2 linked regions of the Psychroserpens ponticola genome follow. The protein of the gene in region 2 interacts with the protein of the main gene of each other region in a pairwise test. Links are inferred from orthologs where the notes say so. Each region holds a gene or a part of one and is shown on either strand. Other genes may lie near its edges. The genes, in order: sucC and sucD.

The links.
Region 1: the proteins of sucD (region 2) and sucC interact in binary tests that used the Escherichia coli proteins (3 or more experiments, as listed by UniProt). The link is inferred for Psychroserpens ponticola from one-to-one orthologs.

What each region holds. Positions count from the first base shown.
Region 1 is NZ_CP116221.1:978,076-989,126, forward strand. Bases 4,914-7,749 are described here. They hold sucC (ADP-forming succinate--CoA ligase subunit beta), read left to right. Parts: upstream 4,914-5,654; coding sequence 5,655-6,845; downstream 6,846-7,749. Other genes in these bases: lysA (diaminopimelate decarboxylase), read right to left, coding at 4,914-5,442; MUN68_RS04390 (phosphoadenylyl-sulfate reductase), read right to left, coding at 7,013-7,717. Also shown: MUN68_RS04360 (hypothetical protein), read right to left, coding at 1-469; MUN68_RS04365 (hypothetical protein), read right to left, coding at 529-1,311; MUN68_RS04370 (LytR/AlgR family response regulator transcription factor), read right to left, coding at 1,457-2,206; MUN68_RS04375 (tetratricopeptide repeat-containing sensor histidine kinase), read right to left, coding at 2,207-4,099; more of lysA, read right to left, coding at 4,237-4,913; MUN68_RS04395 (DUF1456 family protein), read right to left, coding at 7,800-8,042; MUN68_RS04400 (TerB family tellurite resistance protein), read left to right, coding at 8,363-8,764; MUN68_RS04405 (SRPBCC family protein), read right to left, coding at 8,765-9,199; excinuclease ABC subunit UvrB, read right to left, coding at 9,200-11,051. UniProt on the Escherichia coli protein: Succinyl-CoA synthetase functions in the citric acid cycle (TCA), coupling the hydrolysis of succinyl-CoA to the synthesis of either ATP or GTP and thus represents the only step of substrate-level phosphorylation in the TCA.
Region 2 is NZ_CP116221.1:1,435,539-1,446,634, reverse strand. The notes cover bases 4,958-7,838. They hold sucD (succinate--CoA ligase subunit alpha), read right to left. Parts: upstream 6,894-7,838; coding sequence 6,021-6,893; downstream 4,958-6,020. Other genes in these bases: MUN68_RS06400 (UDP-3-O-(3-hydroxymyristoyl)glucosamine N-acyltransferase), read right to left, coding at 7,377-7,838; MUN68_RS06405 (nuclear transport factor 2 family protein), read right to left, coding at 6,976-7,380; MUN68_RS06415 (M16 family metallopeptidase), read right to left, coding at 4,958-5,916. Outside these bases: MUN68_RS06420 (WD40/YVTN/BNR-like repeat-containing protein), read right to left, coding at 1-2,810; more of MUN68_RS06415, read right to left, coding at 2,944-4,957; more of MUN68_RS06400, read right to left, coding at 7,839-8,315; efp (elongation factor P), read right to left, coding at 8,315-8,881; lpxA (acyl-ACP--UDP-N-acetylglucosamine O-acyltransferase), read right to left, coding at 9,032-9,817; MUN68_RS06385 (bifunctional UDP-3-O-[3-hydroxymyristoyl] N-acetylglucosamine deacetylase/3-hydroxyacyl-ACP dehydratase), read right to left, coding at 9,908-11,096. UniProt on the Escherichia coli protein: Succinyl-CoA synthetase functions in the citric acid cycle (TCA), coupling the hydrolysis of succinyl-CoA to the synthesis of either ATP or GTP and thus represents the only step of substrate-level phosphorylation in the TCA.

The sequences.
Region 1 (11,051 bases), 460 kb from region 2 along the record:
ATATTACTGATTTTTGTATTTTACCATTTTCAACCATTGCGGTGTATTGATATGGTAAAATGATGTCTGCTCCATCTTGTGTAAACGTATAGGTTCCCCAAATAGACACCCAATGACCTTTGTAATCACCTTCTAGTACTCTCCAAGTATTAACTACATACTCATTTTTTTGATTAGTACGAATTTTATGTATGTCTTTCCAACTTGCTATTTCTTCAGCTTTTGTTGAACTTTCACCATTACTAGGGCCATTATTTACATATGTATCTGATAATAAATTATCTACGATATCCATTTTGTTGTTTATTACGGCATCAAGGTAATCTGTAACGATCTTAAGGTCTTCTTCGGCAGTAGGATTTTGTGTAACGACTTCATTGAAACTTTTCGTTTCCTGTTCTTGGGCAGTAGTGATTTGTCCTATGAAAAGGAATACTACTAGTGCTATTGTTTTTAATATTGTTTTCATAATTGTTGTTTTATAAGGTTAATGTTTTTTTAATTCTCTATAATGAATAGACCTAAATTTTAGTTCATACTTAAGTCTTCTACTAACGTATAAGTATAGCTCCAAGCATCTTCTAAGGATGCATTAAATTTTTTGCGGATATCTTGAGCTTTTGATTTGCCATGTACACTTTCATATACTTTCCATACACTGTCTGTGTCTTTATCTAAATCGGCAAAATCTTTAAAAGGTGTTGAAATAAAATAATCAGCGCCTTCTCCACCCATGATGCTGTACCAATAGCCTCTATTAGCTCCTTCTTTTTTTGCAATGGTTGATGTCACCTCTTTTAAGACTTCATTAAAAGCTACAAAGTCGTTCACTTTAAAGCTATTTACCCAAACAATACTCATGCCTTCCATATTGGCTTTGCGACTTGGTTCTGGCATATATCTAGTAACATTATATTCAGAACTTTCTATGTGAGGTATAATAGAGCTTATTGCGATTGTTCTACATTCTTTTGCTGCAGCATCTTTTTTGTCCATGTCAGCCCAATTAGCTAATCTTGATGACAATACATAAACATTCCCTTTTCCTTGTAGGCGATGCCAAACATTCCAAGTATTTGTTCCTTTGCTGTCTTTGTAACATTTGTTCCACTTTTTTACACCATCTGTGAAGTTAGTGTCTTGTCCTTGTTTAATTGTAAATTCTGTGAGATCAAGAATAAAACTTTCTTCTGCATCTTGGGCTTGAGTAATTGTAGGTAGCATTAATAAAAAGCAAGCTGTTAATAAAATTGTTTTACACATGTCACTTGTATTGATTAAGTGTTCGTGAAATTGTTTTGAAATTTTCATGATTAATAGTTTTAATGGTTAATTAATATTGAATCTGTATTGATTCTATTACTAAATAACTGATAATCATGATAAAAAAGAAACAATATAGGACGAATGGATGCTTTTACTGTCCGAAGGATAGCATCTAATTATCGAAGAAGAATTAGATGGTCTGTAATCTTTTGAGTAATTCTTCTTTTAAAGTTTTACTTACAGGTATAGCTTTTTTAGCAATAACAATATGACTTGTTGCAATTTCATCTATTTGAGATAGATTGACAATAAATGAACGATGTACTCTTAAGAAGTGTTTGTTTGGTAGTTTCTCATCCATATCTTTTAAGGTTATTACCAATAAATATTCTTTGCCTTTTGAATAGATGCGACAATAATTACGTTCGGCTTCAATATAGAAAATGTCATTGATATGGACTTTTACCATTTTGTCATTATGTCGCACAAAAATACAGTCACTAAGCATAAACGGAGATGATTCAGCAACTGAAGAACTGATCTCTACATTATCATTGTTTTCTTGCTGAAGACGATCTACTGTTAGTTCAATAGCACGTTGAAGGTCTAATTTTTTAAAAGGCTTAGAAATAAACGCATGAGGATGTGTGCTTTTTGCACGATTAAAATTAGTTTCATCTGCATTTGCAGTTAAATATATAACTGCAATTTCATGCTCTTTTTGAATGCGTTTTACGGTGTCTATTCCATCCAAATCGCCTTTCAAATTTATATCCATTAAAACAATATCTGGAAGGTCATGTTTAACGCATGTTATTGCTTCTTCTGCTCTTGGTACAATTCCAATAATATCGTAACCAAGTGTAGTAAGTTGTAAAGAGATATTTGCTGCGATTATCATTTCATCCTCAACAATCAATATTTTTATAGGTGTACTCATTTATGCAGCAGATTTAATTTTAAATTCAAATACAACTGACGTTCCGTTTTCATGGTTCTCTTGCATATTTCCATTGAGTTGTTGGGTGAGTAATTTAATAAGTTGCGTTCCAAAACCTGTCCCTTTTGGAGTTGCTTCAGTGGTTTTTCCAATCCCATTATCGACTACTTTTAATGTCAAAATTTCTGAATTTGATCGTGTTAAACAGATTTCAATTTTCCCTTTACTATCTTCTGGGAAAGCATATTTTAAAGCGTTTGTTATAAGTTCATTTACAATAAGTCCGATAGGAACAGCAGTGTCTACATCAAGTTCTAATTGCTCCATAGCACATTCAATTTTCACTTTATCATCAGCATCAAATGTATCTAAAATACCATCGCCTAAATTAATGAAATAGTCTTTCATATCGATACAGCCTAAGTTTTCACCTTGATATAATTTTTGATGAATAATTCCCATGGATTGGACTCTGTTCTGGCTAGCAATCATGGCATCTTTTGTTGCAGAATCTTCTAACTCGGCAGATTGTAATGCAATTAGGCTTTTAACCAATTCAAGATTGTTTTTTACACGATGATGAATCTCTCTTAGTAGTAATTCGTTTTGGGTATTCTTGTTGTCTAATTCGTTATTTAATAGTTCTAATTGCTGATTTCGCTTTTGGTTTTTCCTAGAATAATAAAATAATCCGAATAGTATCGTTGCTAATAAAGCTGTTAAAACTAAATATAAAATCTTAGTACGTTTTTGTTGACTGATTTTCTCATCCTGAAATTTAATTGTAGCATTTTTTTGACCAACTTCATATTTTGATTGCGCTTCATTTTCTAAACTTAAGATGATATTGTCTTTAAAAGATTCTAATTCTGAAGTATATAACTGATGGTAATACAATGCCTTTTTATGGTCACTAAGTGATTCATATATTTCAGAAACATGCATGTAGTTTTCCCATAAATTTCGAGTTCTCCCAGTTTTTTTGATGAGATCAATAGCTTTTAAGTTATAAGGTAAAGCTTCTTTATATCGTCCTTGCATAAGATAAACATGACCAATATTTGCTAACGAAGGGATGAGGTAGCACTCAAGTCCCATTTGTTTTGAATTATCAAAATTTGTTTGATAATCTACTATGGCTTCATCGTAATGCTCCATATATTTATAAATGTTGCCTCTCCAATTAACAGAAGCCATCATAGGTATACCAGTTTCACCTAATTGCCTATAAAGTTCTATTGATGCGTTTATTGATTTCAATGCGTTTTCTGAATCAAATCCAGTAAATAACTGGCTGCTAGCTTTAAAGCGATAGGTAAGTGCTAGGTCTTCATTTGCATTAATGTTTTTCTGAATGATGATGGCTTTATCACAATATTTAATGGCTTCATTATAATTGTTTTCATAATATAATAAATCGCCAACATGTGCAAACGATAATGCTATTCCTCTTTGGTTATCTAGTTTTTCGTAAAGTTCTAAGGCCTTGTAAACAAACTTTTTTGCTTGATTGTAATTTGCTTTTACAGTGTAAAACCCTTTAATGTCCATATAAATATTAGCAAGGCTGAGGTCTTCATTTATATTGCTATAAATGTCTTTAGCTTTATTAAAATAATATAAGGAAGAATCTAATTTTGAGTATTCTTTATGATATATAGCTAAATAACGATAAGATTGAGCAAGTGAAATTTGATTATTAACTTGCTTTGAAAGTTGAATTGCTTTTTGGGAATTTAAACCAATTAAAGTTGAGTCTTTTGGCTTATCTACATGCGTTTCCAGCCAATCCATTATATCATTTATTGATGATGGATTCGCATCTGAAGTTTGAGCATGACTATTAATTACACAAAATAGTGTAAGTAATATTAGGGTTAGTTTTTTAGTCATAAGTCTTTATATAGCTATTAAAAGACTTTAGGGAAAGCTAAAGGTAGTAAAAAAATCCTTACAATTTTAACATTGTCTTAACGAAGCGAAACTTAAGATCTATAAAAAGAATACAGAGTTCTTATCGTTTTTTTAATTTAGAGTGTTATTTCAATCTGATTGTTAAGAATATCATCAAAAGTTTCACGTTTGCGAATTAAATAAGCTGAATTGTTGTGCCAAAGTACTTCAGCAGGACGATAACGAGAATTGTAATTTGAAGCCATAGAATAACAATATGCACCAGCATTTTTGAAAGCTAGAATGTCATCTTCACTAATTTCGTTAATTCGTCTGTTATTAGCAAACGTATCCGTTTCACAGATGTAACCTACGACTGAATAAAAACGCTCACGACCATTTGGATTAGAAATATTACTAATTTCATGTTGCGAACCATAAAGCATAGGTCGTATTAAATGATTAAAGCCAGTATCTACTTGAGCAAAAACTGTAGAAGTAGTTTGTTTTACAACATTTACTTTTGTTAAAAAGTATCCAGCTTCGCTCACTAAAAATTTACCTGGTTCAAAGGCTAAAGTTAATGGCTTACCATAATTTTTACAGAACTCATTAAAACGGTTAGATAATTTTTCTCCGAGTTCTTCAACATTGGTTTCAATATCTCCAACTTTGTATGGGACTTTAAATCCTGAGCCAAAATCTATAAATTCTAAGTTTTTAAAGTTTTTAGCAGTATCAAATAAAATTTCGCTTGCATATAAAAACACATCAATATCTAAGATGTCACTACCAGTATGCATGTGAATTCCATTAATAGTCATGTTGGTATTTTCGACAATGCGAAGTAAATGTGGAATTTGATGAATTGAAATTCCAAATTTACTATCAATATGACCTACGGAAATATTAGTATTTCCTCCTGCCATAACATGTGGATTGATGCGAATACACACAGGAGTTTTAGGGTGTTTCGTTCCGAATTGTTCTAAAATAGAAAGGTTGTCAATATTGATTTGAACTCCTAATTCTGCTGCATTTTCTATTTCTTCAAGAGAGACTCCATTAGGTGTAAAAATAATCGCGTCAGGTTTAAAACCAGCTTTGAGTCCGAGTTGTACTTCTTGAATAGAAACAGTATCTAAGCCAGAGCCTAAGCTATTAAATAATTTTAAAACAGAAATATTTGATAACGCTTTTACAGCATAATTTAATTTTAAATGCTTCACCTTACAAAATGCAGACGTTAATCGTTTATACTGAAATTGAATTTTTTCAGCATCATAAACATAAACAGGACTTCCAAAGTCTTTAGCTATCTGTATTAATGTGTTTTGTTCCATTAGATTAAAATTTAAATATGTTACAAATTTACTTGCTTTTACGTCACGAAATGATGGTGATATCATAAAAATACGAGGCTTTTATTAAAGAATTCTGAATAAATATTATCTCTTTAAAAATATTGGTAAAAACTTTAAGTATGTTTATTTTTGTAGATGAATAAAGACACTTCGAATGCATATTCGGAGCTAACAATAAATTTCAAGACCAAATGGATTTACACGAATATCAAGGAAAAGAATTATTAAACAGTTTTGGCGTACGTATTCAGCGAGGTATCGTTGCACAAAATGCTGATGAAGCAGTTGCAGCAGCTAAGAAATTAACTGAAGATACTGGTACAGGTTGGCACGTAATTAAAGCTCAAGTTCACGCAGGAGGACGTGGAAAAGGTGGTGGAGTTAAGCTTGCTAAAAATTTAGATGAAGTAAAAACAATTGCTGGGCAAATAATAGGAATGGATTTGGTTACACCTCAAACTTCTGCAGATGGGAAGCGAGTACATCAAGTGTTAGTCACTGAAGATGTGTATTATCCTGGAGATTCTGAACCAGAAGAATATTATATGTCTGTTTTATTAAATAGAGGCAATGGTCGTAACATGATTATGTATTCTACTGAAGGTGGAATGGATATTGAAACTGTTGCTGAGGAAACACCTCATTTAATTTTTAATGAAGAAATTGATCCAGCAACTGGTATTTTACCTTTTCAAGCTCGAAAAATCGCTTTTAACTTAGGATTGTCTGGAGCTGCATTTAAAGATATGACGAAATTTGTAACGTCACTATATAAAGCATATTCAGAATCTGATTCTTCTTTATTTGAAATTAATCCAGTACTGAAAACTAGTGACGATAAAATTATGGCTGTTGATGCTAAAGTATCTTTAGATGATAACGCCTTATTTAGACATAAAGATTTAGCGGCATTACGTGATTTACGTGAAGAAAATCCAATTGAAGTTGAAGCAGGTGAACATGGATTAAACTATGTTGACCTTGACGGAAACGTTGGTTGTATGGTAAATGGAGCAGGTTTAGCAATGGCAACGATGGACTTGATTAAACAAGCAGGAGGAGAGCCAGCTAACTTTCTAGATGTTGGTGGTACTGCTGATGCTGCAAGAGTAGAAATTGCTTTTGAGCTTATTTTAAGAGATCCAGCTGTGAAAGCTATTTTAATAAACATCTTTGGTGGAATTGTGCGTTGTGATCGTGTTGCTCAAGGTGTTATTGATGCGTATAAAAACATGGGTAATATTGAAGTGCCAATTATTGTACGTTTACAAGGTACCAATGCAGATATTGCTAAAGAATTAATTGATAGTTCTGGCTTAGATGTTATGAGTGCTACAGAATTTCAAGAAGCAGCTGATAAAGTACAAGAAGTTTTGTCTTAAAAACTGACATTCATAGCGCAAGCGAAGAATCATAAATAAAAAAAGCTCTCATATTGAGAGCTTTTTTTTATAGATTTAATACCAATTTATTGTTAATTCTAACGAATATGAGTGCTCTCATTTTTTTTTCATAGAGACTTTTTTCGTTTATGCGATAATAATATTATTTATAAATGTAATCCACACTCTGTTTTAGGATTGTTATTCCAGCGACCACTACGATCATCACCTCCTGGAACAGTACAATGTTTACAACCAATTGAATTGTAACCTTTAGAAACTAATGGATGAAACGGTAAATTGTGTTCTTTTATATACGCATCACGTTGTGCTTTTGTAATGTCTAATAAAGGATAGAATTTTAAGATGTCTCCACGAAGTTCAAAAATATCTAAAGTTGCACGATGGTCACTTTGCCATTCCATAAGTCCAGAAACCCATACTTTATAGTTGTTTTTAATACTATCTAAAGGTTTTACCTTATTAATAGAGCAACAGAAATCAGGATTTTTTTTCCAAGTCTCATCTTTTGTTGTAAACTCATGCTCCTTTTTTAATGCGCTTATTGAAGTCACATTAAGTCCGTATTGTTTACTAAGTTGATCTTTGTATGTAATTGTATCCTCAAAATGATAACCTGTATCAATAAAGAACACTTTTTGCTTTTTATTAACTTGAGAAAATAGTTTTAATAAAAAAGCTGAGGTTGCAGCAAAAGAACTTGTCAGCATGACTTCTGTAACATCAAAATCGTTGTACAGTTCTTGAATACGTTGTGTTGCAGAAAGCTTTTTGTATTTAGCGTTAAGTGCTTTTATTTCAGCTTTTGAAATATTAGGAATGACTTTAGTCGCATTTGAAATCTCAAACATAAGTATGATTTAATCAACATGCAATTTACAGCCTTAAATCTAAAACTACTGTTAATACTATTATAATTACGATATTGATAATTTAGGACTTCTTTTTTTGTGGTTTTGGCATAGGACCTCGTAAATGTATGATTAATCCGTTAAGGAAATTCCGTAAAATCTGATCTCCACATTCCATATAGTTGGGATGATCTTCACGTCTGAACATGGCATTTAACTCACTTTTAGTAACTCTAAAGTCGACGAGTTCTAAAATCTTTACAATATCATCATCGCGAAGTTTGTGTGCTACTCTTAGTTTTTTAAATATGTCGTTGTTAGTCATTCACTAAAAATTAAAAAGTTGAAAGTTGAAAGTTTAAAGGTAGTACTTTGTGTATTAATATGTATCGAAATAACTGTTGTAAAATTTAATAATTAATCATAGTGTATTTCATCGATAATAATTTTCAAAGACTGAATAATCGATGAACGACACTATCTTTTTAAGATGCTGAAAATCAATATATTGCATTTTTATTCTATGTAAAAGTAGGAAAAAACCGATGAAATGTAGATTATTTTTCGATGAGCTACAATTTATCAAGGATTATAGCCACATTAAACTTATTAAATTTAAATAATTAAAAATCATAATCCCTCGTCATGATAAATCGCGTTGAAAAATTGAGCTTGCTTTCAGAAATGATTGCTTTTGCACAGAAAAATGAAAATATAAAATCCATAGAATATAGATTTCTTTTTGGAGTTGCCAAACAATTGGACATTTCAAAAGAAGATTTTGAATACTTAATAGAACATCCTGTAACGTATGTTAATCTTAAATCTCATAGCGAACGTATCGTTCAGTTTCATAGATTAGTCTTATTAATGAATTTAGATCATGAGATAAGTTCTAAGGAACTAGTTAAACTTCATAATTTCGGACTAAGAATGGGTTTGAGTCATGAATCTATAAATAGAGTTCTTGATTTAATGGATAGTTTTCCAAATAAAATTGTTCCACCAGATTTCTTAATTGATATTTTTAAAGTACAGTATAATTAATTATTGTTTGAAATAATTCATTAAACTCGTCTTGATAAAATAATTCCAGCCAGCTATACAGCTTTCTCTTTTAAACTCAGGTATGTTGTCTGGAAAATCCTCAATAACTTTTGTTATTAAAGTCAATTGTGTGTGGTTGTCAACTTTAGACAATTCAAAAGTTACAAAGGAATCCCCTTGATAGCCATCATATTTCCAATTGAGAACAATTTTATGATATGGAATGACCTCAGTTATTTCCCAAAGATGAAGGAATATGCGATCTTCAGATGTTACTGAAAATCGAGTTTTAAATCCAACTGTTGGTTCAAATTCAGGAATGTTATCAAAAAACCATTGTCTCATTACATGAACATCTGTTAAAGCGTTCCACACACTTTTTATAGGTTGTTCATAATGTTGCGTTATTTGAATTATTGGTTCGCTAACTTTCATTTATGTCATATTTACTTTTTCTAATTTTTCCTGATAGCTTTTAATTTCATCACGAAGTTGAGCTGCTATAATAAAGTCTAATGCTTTAGCAGCTTGTTCCATAAGCTTACGTTTTTCACGAATTTTCTTTTCTAATTGATTTTTAGTCAAGTATTCACTTTCTGGTTCTGCTGCTTTCGCAGCTTCCAACTCATAACTATAAGTGCTAACCGAATTTTCAGTTAAAGCGTTGTCTAAACTCTTATTAAGCGCTCTTGGAGTTACATTATGTTTGGTGTTATAAGCAATTTGTTTTTCACGTCTATATTCAGTTTCATCAATCGTTTTTTGCATGCTTTTAGTAATTTTATCTGCATACATTATGGCTTTTCCATTAAGATGTCGTGCTGCTCTTCCAACGGTTTGAGTAAGAGATCGTGTAGATCTTAAAAACCCTTCTTTATCAGCATCAAGGATAGCAACTAAAGATACTTCTGGTAAATCTAAACCTTCACGAAGTAAATTAACACCAACTAATACATCAAATACACCTTTACGTAGATCTTGCATGATTTGAACACGTTCAAGGGTGTCGACATCACTGTGAATATATCGACAACGAATTTGAATGCGATCTAAATATTTTGTCAATTCTTCAGCCATACGTTTGGTTAACGTTGTGACTAAAGTCCGTTCATCTTTTTCTATACGTTGATGAATCTCTTCGATTAAATCATCGATCTGATTCAAACTTGGTCGCACTTCAATAATAGGATCTAAAAGTCCAGTAGGTCTAATGACTTGTTCTACATAGATTCCATCTGTTTTTTGTAATTCATAATCAGCAGGAGTGGCACTTACATAAATCACCTGATTTTGCAAGACTTCAAATTCTTCAAATTTTAATGGTCTATTATCCATAGCAGCTGGTAATCTAAAACCATATTCTACTAAATTTTCTTTACGACTTCGATCGCCACCATACATGGCATGAACTTGGGAAATGGTAACATGACTTTCATCAACAACCATTAAAAAATCATCTGGAAAATAATCCAATAAACAGAAAGGACGTGTTCCAGGTAATCGTCCATCTAAATATCTAGAATAATTTTCAATTCCAGAACAATAGCCTAATTCACGAATCATTTCTAAATCAAATTCGGTACGTTCTTTCAAACGTTTTGCTTCTAAATGTTTTCCAATGTCTTTGAAGTAATCGTATTGTTTTACTAGATCATCTTGAATGTCTCGAATTGCACCTTGGAGTACATCTGGTGAGGTTACAAACATGTTAGCAGGATAAATATTCAATCGGTCATAATGCTCGATAACTTCATTAGTTTGAATATTGAATTGTTCTATATCTTCGATTTCATCTCCAAAAAAATGAATGCGGAATGCATCATCTGCATAACTAGGAAATACATCAACTGTATCGCCTTTTATTCTGAAATTACCATGATTAAAATCGGCTTCAGTTCTTGAGTATAAACTTTGCACAAGTCGATGTAATAAATCGGTTCTAGAAATTTGTTGATCGATTTCTATTGAAATCACATTCTTTTGAAATTCAACAGGATTTCCAATACCATATAAACAAGATACAGAAGCCACAACAATCACATCACGTCGTCCTGACAATAGAGATGAAGTTGTACTCAAACGCATTTTCTCAATTTCTTCGTTTATTGACAAATCCTTTTCTATGTAAACTCCAGAAACTGGAATGTATGCTTCTGGTTGATAGTAGTCATAATACGACACAAAATACTCAACAGCATTTTCTGGAAAAAACTGTTTAAATTCTGAATACAATTGTGCAGCCAAAGTTTTATTGTGAGCTAAAACCAACGTAGGTTTTTGTACTTCT
Region 2 (11,096 bases):
CTGTCTTCTGCAGGCATAATCGTGTTTTTAAGTGCCTTAACATAAAATGTCTTTGGTGCTACTAAAGATAACATCGTACCATTTTCAAACAAATCCATTTGAACAGTATATTTTCCTGGTTCAACAAGTGTTCCTTCATCTACTGCTTCCCAAGGGTTGTAGAATGAAGATGTGCTTAAATCTATTGGGTTTGGGAGCGTGTATCTCAAATTCCAATGAAAACGTTGCACACCTTCTTTTGGTGTTTTAAATTCTTTTTTTACAACAGTTCCAGCATCATTTTTAATTGTAAATAGAAGCTGCGACTCTTCTTGATCACGTTCCGCTTTTAATTGGCTATAATTAGGATAAGGTGTGTCTTTTTTATCTTTAATAAGATTCTTTTCTTTTTCTGAACGTTTGTCTTTTAATGATTTAAAAGTGTCATTATAGTAGTAAGTAAACATCGCTTCAGGCCCTAAGTTTTCAGACGTATAAAAATTATCTCCTTGGAAAGCTTTTCCTGGTAATCCTAGCGGAGAACTTCGCTCCCAACTTAATGCTTCACGAACAGGATATAAAATTGCAGTTTCTGAAGGTTTATTGTTTTTGATAGAACGCAATGCTGAATAATCATCAAGCACATAAAACCCTCTACCAAATGTTCCTAAAACCAAATCGTTTTCACGCTCTTGAATTGCTATATCTCTTACAGCGATTGTTGGCAATCCAGCAGATAATTCTTTCCAACGTTGACCTTGATTTGGTGAGAAAAATGCACCATATTCTGTTCCGCAGAAAATTAAATTTTTATCTATATGATCTTCTTCAATCGAATACACACTTCCTTTTGGCAAATTAGAACTTATGTCTTTCCATGTTACTCCTTTATCTGAAGACTTAAAGATATAAGGTTTAAAGTCTCCATATTTATGATGGTTAAAAGCAACATACATCACATTTATATTATGCTTAGATAAATACACAGAATTTACATACGATTGATTTGGTGCTCCAGGAATATTTGAAATTTTTCGCCAAGAATTTCCGCCATTTTCAGAAATATGGACTAAACCATCATCAGTTCCAACTGCTAATAAATTTTCATCAATTGGAGATTCAGATAACGCTACAACACTTCCATATAAAGACGTTGAACCATTTTTAGCAACAGCATCAATACTAAGCACACGATCATAAACTTTTAGTGTATTTCTATCAATTTGTTGTGATAAGTCATCGCTAATAACTGTCCAACTATTTCCATAATCATCAGAACGGAATACTTTATTCGCTGCAAAATATAAGCGACCAGATTTATGCTTGCTAACAGCCAAAGGCGAATCCCAATTGAAACGATACGCATCCTCTCCTTCACGTTCTGCAGGTTGAATTCCAACAATTTCTCCACTTAATTTATCATAACGCACTAAGTAGCCATATTGCGATTGTGCATAAACAATATTTGGATTTTCAGGATCTATTTGTGATTCGAAACCATCTCCTCCATTGGTGATAAACCAATCAAAATTTGTAATTCCGTGATTAGTTAACACTCTTGAAGGTCCACCAATACTAAAATTATCTTGTGTTCCTCCATAAACATTATAAAACGGATAATCATTATCTACAGCCACTTTATAGAACTGTGTTACAGGGATGTTTTCTTTAAAATCCCAAGTTTTTGCGGCATCAAAGGTTTCGTACATACCACCATCACAACCTACTAACCAGTGCTGATTATTATTAGGATCAATCCACATACAATGATTATCGACGTGTTTAAATACTTCTCCAACACCATTAAATGTTCGTCCACCATCATGACTAACAGACATCCAAGTATCCATAGAGTAAATCGTATTTGGATCTACAGGATCTGCAATTATTTCCTGATAATAATTACCACTAGTGACGTGAGAGCTTCTTTTTTCCCAACTTGCCCCTCGATTTGTAGATGCATAAAATCCACTTTTACCATCGGCAGCTTCTACAATAGCATAAATGATTTCCGGATCAGCAGGAGAAATAGATAATCCTATTCGTCCTAATTCAACAGTTGGTAAACCTGCTTGACTTTTAGTCCACGTTTTTCCTCCATCTGTACTTTTATGTAGTCCAGAACCTGGTCCTCCACCAACATAAGTAAACACATGACGTCTACGTTGTAGCGTTGAAGCATACAACACTTCAGGATTATTTAAATCCATTACGACATCATTAACTCCAGTATGTTCATCTACAGTTAAAACGGCTTTCCAAGTTTCACCTCCATCAGTTGTTTTATACAAACCACGATCTCCACCTTTACTCCATAATGGACCAATAGCTGCAACAAAAACGATATTAGAATCGTCTGGATGCACAATAATTTTTCCAACGTGTTCAGACATTTTTAAACCCATATGCTTCCAAGTTGAACCACCATCTAAAGATTTATAAACACCATCACCAAAAGACACAGAACGCTGATTGTTATTTTCACCCGTTCCTACCCAAATGACGTTGGAATTATTAGGATCTATAGTGATGCATCCAATTGAATAAGAACCTTCGTTATCGAAGATTGGTTCAAAGGTTACACCTGAATTAACTGTTTTCCAGACACCACCAGCAGAAGCTGCTACATAATATTCAAATGGATTATTTGGATTAACAGCAACGTCAGATATACGTCCAGAGGTTAGTGATGGACCAATACTACGCCATTTTAATCCGTCAATTTTAATATCATCTAAAGGTTGTTTGTCTTCTTTTTTTGATTTTTGAGCAACTACAATTTGCAAACAAAATAAGCTACAAAGAAGGAAAATAAAGGTTGATTTTTTCATTTTAAAAATTAGTTATTAATAAGAACCTAAAGATATAAAAGTAATTTGGTTTTAAAGAAAAATGCTTCTGTTAACAAACAAAAAAGGCAACTTCATTTAGAAGTTGCCTTTTATAAAATTAATTTGTATTATATTACATTTTAACCTCTTCAGGTTGATCGTAATTAAATAGATAATCAATATCCATTTCTTGAACTTTACCTAATTTTTTCAAAGCTTCAAAGTCGATATCTTCTTTATTCCCAATGACCATTACGTTATAATTTTCTCCACTAATATTAGCGTTAAAGAAATCGCGTAAATCATCCATAGTCATATCTTTTATCTTAGCATACATCTCTTCTCTGTTGTCATTATCAATACCTAATTTCTTAAGACGTTCATAATTCCAAAACACACTAGATTTAGTGATACGCTGTGCAGCTAACTTTTTAAGCGCAGCTTCTTTTGCAGCCTTAAATTGCTCTTCGGCCTCAGGCATGTTTGTCATAAGCTCCATCATTGCTTCAACAGCTTGAGGCATTTTATTTGCCTGTGTTCCCATATAAGCCATCACATAATTATTATCTTCCTTTTTACTAGCAGTACTATAACTAGAAAAAGCAGAGTATGCTAATGATTTTGATTCTCTAATTTCCTGGAAAACAATTGATGACAATCCACTACCAAAGTAGGTATTAAATAATGTAGAAGCAGCCATATTTTCAGCTTTGAAAGGATCACCTTTTGCTAAGAATAACATTTCAGATTGCACCATATCAAAATCAACAAAATAGACATTTCCTCCAGTTTCTTTTTCAAGATAAGCCATTGCTTCAGGATATGATTTCAAATCTTCAGCCACTTTATGATTAGTATTTAATGCTGCAACAGCTGCATCGATATCTTTTCCGTAGTAAAAAACACGCTGCTCAAAGTTTTTCATTCCTTTTACAATGTCTACTAACTCCTCAGGATTCATAGCATTAAGTTCTTTTGTTTGGAAGATATTTCTCAAACGCGAGGTTTCACCATACTTCCCATAGTTCATTAGACCATTCCAAAGAATATTTCCTTTTTGCGATTTACCATCTACTCTACCTTTAGTGATTGATTCAACATATTTATCATAAGCCTCTTGGTCAGGAACTGCGTTATTCCATAAATGCTCTAACAACTCCAACCCTTTTGGAAGGTTTTCTTTTAAACCATTTAATCCAACATAAGTTGTTTCTGCTCCTGCACTCACATAATATTTAACACCTAATTTGTAGAATTCTTTTTTAAGTTCTTCGGCAGAATATTTATCTGTTCCTAAGTACTCCATATATCCAGCAGCAAGTCCTAACTTTTTATCATTATCACTTCCCATATCAAAAATGATATTCATATCGAATAAATCGTTCAATTCATTATCGATATAAGATACCTTAATACCATTATCCATTTTAGCTTCTTTGATTGCTTTCTTATAATCGACAAATTTTGGTTGTAAAGGTTCAGATTCCAGTTTATTAAAATCTTTCATGTACTGAGAACTTTTATCTCTATTCACGTTAACTGGAGTAATTCCAGGATTAGCTACTTTTACAATTGACGCATCTTCACCTTGACGTTTATAGGTCACCACATAATTATCTTTATAGAATCTGTTTGCGAAATCCATAACCTCTTGCTTGGTCACTTTTTTCAAATCGTCTAAAAATTTAACTTTATTAGTCCAATCTTCGTGATGAATAAATGCGTTATAATACATCGATGCTAATGCAGTACTATTTTCATATTGTTGCGTTTGATTTAATTTTAAATCGTTGACAACAGCATCAATCATCCAATCTTCAAACTCACCTTTCTTTAGCTTTTCTATTTGCTCTAATAATAAATCTTTAACTTCATCAAGTGACTGTCCTTCTTTTGGAGAACCGCTAAATGAATGGTATCCATAATCATTTAAAAACGTAGGAGAACAACCAGCATATTGTACAGCTTGTTTTTGATTCAAATTTAAATCTATTAAACCAGCATTTCCGTTAGCCAAAATCATATCAGCAACAGTCATTAATTTTTCTTCTTCTGTATTAACACCTTTAGATCTAAATGCAATAGATACACTCTCAGCAGTTGGACCAAATACTTCATTTACCACTGGAGATGTAATTGGTTCTTCTTTAGGAAGTGTAGGATGTACAACCTCTTTCTTTTCTAGTTTTCCAAAAGTATCATTCACTTTTTTAATTGTTGTATCAAAATCTAAATCACCAACTAGAACCATTGCCATATTATTTGGCACATAATACTTATTGAAATAGTTATTGATGTCTACCAAAGAAGGATTTTTTAAATGCTCAGCAACACCAATTGTAGATTGTTGTCCGTAAGGATGATTAGGAAAAAGTCCTTTTAACATTGCAGCATAACGCTTTCTACCATCACTATCTTGACCTCTATTGAACTCTTCAAAAACAGCTTCTAATTCTGTATGGAATAAACGCAATACTAATTCTCCAAAACGCTCACTCTCTAAAGCTAACCATTTATCGAGTTCGTTTGCAGGTATTTTATTTTTATAAATTGTCTCTTCAAACCAAGTATGTGCATTCGTACCTGTAGCTCCAAGAGAACTTGTCATTTTATCGTATTCGTTAGCAACGCTGTAATTGGAAGCTTCAAGAGAAACCTCATCAATTTTTTTATAAATCTCTAACTTTTTAGCAGGATCAGCTTCTGCTCTATGCTCTTCATATAAATCTGAAATTTGATCAAGATATTCTTTTTCCTTTTCCCAGTCTATCGTTCCAACTTTACTTGTTCCTTTAAACACCATATGTTCTAGATAGTGTGCTAAACCTGTAGACTCTTTTGGATCATAATTTGAACCAGCTCTTACAGCTATATACGTTTGTATTTTTGGTTCATCACTATTCTTGCTTAAATAGACTTTAAGACCATTGTCTAATGTATATAAACGTAAACCTGTTGGATCGTTCGCTACAGTTTCATAAGAAAAACCACTAGCATCTTTTTGAGATTCGACAGCATAAGCCAAATCTTTGTTACTGTTCTCTGTTTTACAACTGTAAGCAAATGCTACAAATGCAATCAAAGTAACTAATTTGATGTACTTCATTTGATTGTGATAATGTTAGATTAGTTTAAATAAAAAATTCCGTTAGCTAAGTTAAAGCTAACGGAATGATAACGTGATGTTTTTATATATATTTTAACAGTAGGTTAACTAATAACTTCTGCTACTTTTTTTCCAATTTCTGCAGGTGAATCAACAACGTGGATTCCACATTCTCTCATAATTGCTTTTTTAGCTTGAGCTGTATCATCACTACCTCCAACAATTGCTCCAGCATGACCCATTGTACGACCAGCAGGTGCAGTTTCACCAGCAATAAATCCAACTATTGGTTTTTTACTTCCACTATTTTGATACCATTTAGCAGCATCAGCTTCTAATTGACCACCAATCTCACCAATCATGACAACACATTCGGTTTCTGGATCATTAATTAATAATTCAACAGCTTCTTTAGTCGTAGTTCCAATGATAGGGTCACCACCAATACCTATAGCTGTTGTAATTCCTAAACCTTGTTTAACAACTTGATCAGCAGCTTCATAAGTTAAAGTTCCTGACTTAGACACAACACCAACTTTTCCTTTTTTAAAGACGAAGCCTGGCATGATACCTACTTTTGCTTCTCCTGGTGTGATAACACCTGGACAATTAGGACCAATTAAGCGACAATCTCTACCTTTTATGTAGTCTGAAGCCTTAATCATGTCTGCAACTGGAATACCTTCAGTAATAGTAATGATTACTTTAATTCCTGCTTCAGCAGCCTCCATAATTGCATCAGCTGCGAATGCTGGTGGAACAAAAATAATAGTAGTATCAGCTCCTACTTTATCAACAGCTTCTTGTACTGTATTAAAAACAGGTTTATTTAGATGTGTTTGACCTCCTTTTCCTGGAGTAACACCACCAACAACATTGGTTCCATAATCAATCATTTGACCAGCATGAAAAGTACCTTCACTTCCAGTAAAACCTTGAACTATTATTTTTGAATCTTTATTAACTAAAACGCTCATTTGTGTTTGATTTTTTAATTGAATTTTAAATTACTAATTCGTTTAGCAAAAGTAAGTTTTTGATACTGATTTTTAAATTTTTTTAAACTTTTATTTCAGCATAAGAATTTAAACTCTCAGGACTGACATCTGCTAGTTGACTTATTTCAAAACCTGTATGCATTTTACCATCTTTAACTTCCCAAATTGTAATAAAATGTGCTAAAGCATCTTCTTTTTCAGGACGTTCAATAACTGTTGCATATATTGTATATCTGGTCGTTATGATATTTTCATCTTCTAAAAGGTGACTCACTCTAAATTTAAAAGAATGATATGATTTTCTTACGCCTTCTAGCATCTCTTTGATTCCTTGATAATCAAGTTGTGTATAACCTTTACTACTATTCCATTTTAATTCACAATCTTCATGGAAGAAATCCATGATATTGTTATCTTTTGCTAAATCTAACTGATAAAAATTTTTAATTAGGTCTTTTGGACTCATTTTAATTTTTTTAATTCTTCTAAAATTCTTGGAATTTGCTTAATTGAAGCTAATCGTTTTAATTCTTGTCTTGCTTCCAGTATTGGAGTTCCCCAATATGCTTTACCTCCTTCAATAGACTTAGTAACACCAGCTTGCGCTTGAACCACAGCTTTAGCTCCAATGGTAATTCCACTAGCTGTACCAACTTGTCCCCAAATTGTAACTTCATCCTCAATAACGACACAACCAGCTATTCCGGTTTGCGATGCTATCAAACATTTTTTTCCAATAATCGTATCATGACCAACTTGAATTTGGTTATCTAACTTAGAACCATCACCAATTGTTGTATCTCCAGTAACTCCTTTATCAATTGTACAACACGCTCCAATATCTACATGGTCTCCAATAACCACACGTCCACCTGACAATAATTGATCATATCCATCTGGGCGTTTTTTATAGTAAAATCCATTAGCGCCTAGAACAGTTCCTGAATGAATAGTTACATTATTACCAATAATTGTATCGTCATAAATACTAACATTAGCATGTATGATGCAATTATCACCAATTTCCACATTATTACCAACAAACGCATTTGGTTGAATAACAGTATTCACTCCGATTTTTGCTAATGGAGAAATAGTTGCTGTAGTAGGCTGAAATGGTTTAAAGTATTGAGTAAGTTTATTAAAATCTCTAAAAGGATCATCACTAATAAGCAATGCTTTTCCTTCAGGACATTTAACTTGTTTGTTAATTAAGACAATTGTAGCTGCAGATTCTAAAGCCTTGTCGTAGTATTTAGGATGATCTACAAAAACGATATCTCCAGATTCTACGACGTGAATTTCATTCATTCCATTAACAGGAAAATCATCTGCTCCTACATAGTCTGTAGAAATAATAGCTGCAATATCTTTGAGTGAATATGGTTTAGGAAACTTCATTACTCCTTGATACGTTCTTTATACGTTCCTTTCTCAGTTTCTACTTTAATCTTGTCACCTTCGTTAATAAATAAAGGCACATTAACTTCAGCACCTGTTTCTACTGTTGCAGGTTTCGTTGCATTAGTAGCAGTATTTCCTTTAACACCAGGTTCGGTTGCTGTAACTTCTAAAATTACCGTTGCAGGCATATCAACCGAAAGTGGCATATTATCCTCTGTATTAATAAGTATCGTTACTATTTCTCCTTCCTTCATTAAATCTGATCGATCTAATGCAGCTTCTAACAATCGAATTTGAGTATAATCAACTTCATTCATAAAATGATAGAATTCACCATCATTATATAAGTATTGAAATTTATGAGTTTCAACACGAACATCTTCAATTTTATGTCCTGCTGAAAATGTATTATCCAACACTTTTCCAGTAGTAACACTTTTCATTTTTGTTCTTACAAAAGCTGGTCCTTTACCTGGTTTAACGTGAAGAAATTCAATGATTTTATAGATATCATTGTTATATTTTATACACAATCCGTTTCTTATATCTGAAGTACTTGCCATTCTTTTATTGTTTTGTTGTTGATTTGTTAATTATTGAGATGTTTGTTCAAATTTCAAATGATAGTCACAACTCAAAACCAAACTTATCTATTATTTTTTTTATATCTACTTACACATAAGCATTTTACTGCTTTTATATAAAGTTTTAAATTAATTTGATTTAAAATACCCTTTCATGATTCCACGATGAGAATTCTTGATAAATTGAAGAATTTCATCACGTTCAGTTGTGGCTTCCATTTCTGCTTCAATTAAATCTGAAGCTTGGGTATTATTATAATTTTTTTGATAGAGCATTCTATAAATATCTTGAATCTCTCTAATTTTTTCAGTAGAAAAACCACGACGACGCAATCCAACAGAATTAATTCCTACATATGATAATGGTTCACGACCAGCTTTAACAAAAGGAGGAACATCTTTTCTTACCAAAGAACCTCCAGTTACAAATGCGTGATTACCGATAGAACAAAACTGATGAACAGCTGTCATACCTGCTAAGACAACAAAGTCTCCAACATTTATATGACCAGCTAGTGTACTATTATTAGAAAAGATACAATTGTTACCAACGATACAATCATGTGCAACATGGCAATATGCCATAATTAAACAATTATCTCCAATAACAGTTTTCATTCTATCAGTAGTTCCTCTGTTAATGGTTACACATTCTCTAATGGTCACATTGTTACCTATAATCGTTAATGTGTCTTCATCATTATATTTTAAATCCTGAGGAACTGCCGAAATAACCGAACCAGGAAATATATTACAATTTTTCCCAATGCGTGCACCTTCCATAATGGTAACATTACTTCCAATCCATGTACCTTCACCGATAGTAACATTACTATATATAGTTGTAAAAGGCTCGATGACTACATTCTTAGCTATTTTTGCTCCAGGATGTACGTATGCTAAAGGTTGGTTCATTTTTATAATATTATTTTAAATAAAGCTAAAAAAAGGGGTTGCTTTGAGTATTAATTTTTCTTTTTATGATTTAATTACGTTCAGTTTATTTTATTTAACTTTTGAAATTTGTGCCATTAATTCTGCTTCAGCACATAGTTTCCCATTGGCATAAGCGTATCCTTGCATATGACAAATACCTCTTCTTATAGGTGTTATTAAATCACATTTAAATATAAGTGTATCACCAGGAACAACTTTTTGTTTGAATTTAACTTTATCAATTTTCATAAAGAACGTTAGATAATTCTCTGGATCTGGAACTGTACTTAGTACCAAAATACCTCCTGTTTGAGCCATCGCTTCAACAATAAGAACTCCAGGCATTACAGGAGCTCCCGGAAAATGGCCTTTAAAGAATTCTTCGTTCATGGTCACATTCTTCATTCCAATCACGTGAGAATCTGAAAGCTCAAAAACTTTATCAAGCAGCAAAAATGGTTGTCTATGTGGCAACATGTCCATGATTTGAATAATATCCATTAATGGCTCTTGATTCAAATCAATTTGAGGAACATTATTACGACGTTCGTTCTTAATTATTTTAGAAATTTTCTTAGCAAACTGTGTATTTATAAAATGTCCTGGTTTGTTTGCAATAACTTTTCCTTTAATTCTTGTACCAACTAAAGCGAGATCTCCAACGACATCTAATAACTTGTGTCTTGCTGCTTCGTTTGGATGGTGAAGTGTCAGATTATCTAAAATCCCATTAGGTTTAATAGCAATCGAATCTTTTTTGAATGCTATTTTCAGTTTTTCCATAGTTTCAGTAGACAATTCCTTATCTACATAAACAATTGCATTATTAAGATCACCTCCTTTAATTAACCCGTTTTCTAATAAGGTTTCCAGCTCATGTAAGAAACTAAATGTTCTAGAATCTGAAATATTTTTCTTAAAATCTGAAATATGATTTAGAGTTGCATTTTGGGTTCCTAAAACTTTAGTTCCAAAATCGACCATTGCAGTAATTTGGTATTCTTTAGCAGGCATGACAATAATTTCGCTACCTGATTCTTCATCAGAATATGATATAACATCTGATACGACGTATTCTTCTCTAAAGTCATCTTGTTCAGTAATACCAGCTTTTTCAATGGCTTCAACAAAAAACTTTGAAGAACCATCCATAATTGGAGGCTCTGATGCATTAAGCTCAATAATTGCATTATCAATATCTAAACCGACTAATGCTGCTAATACATGTTCTGAAGTTTGAATAGTTACACCATTTTTT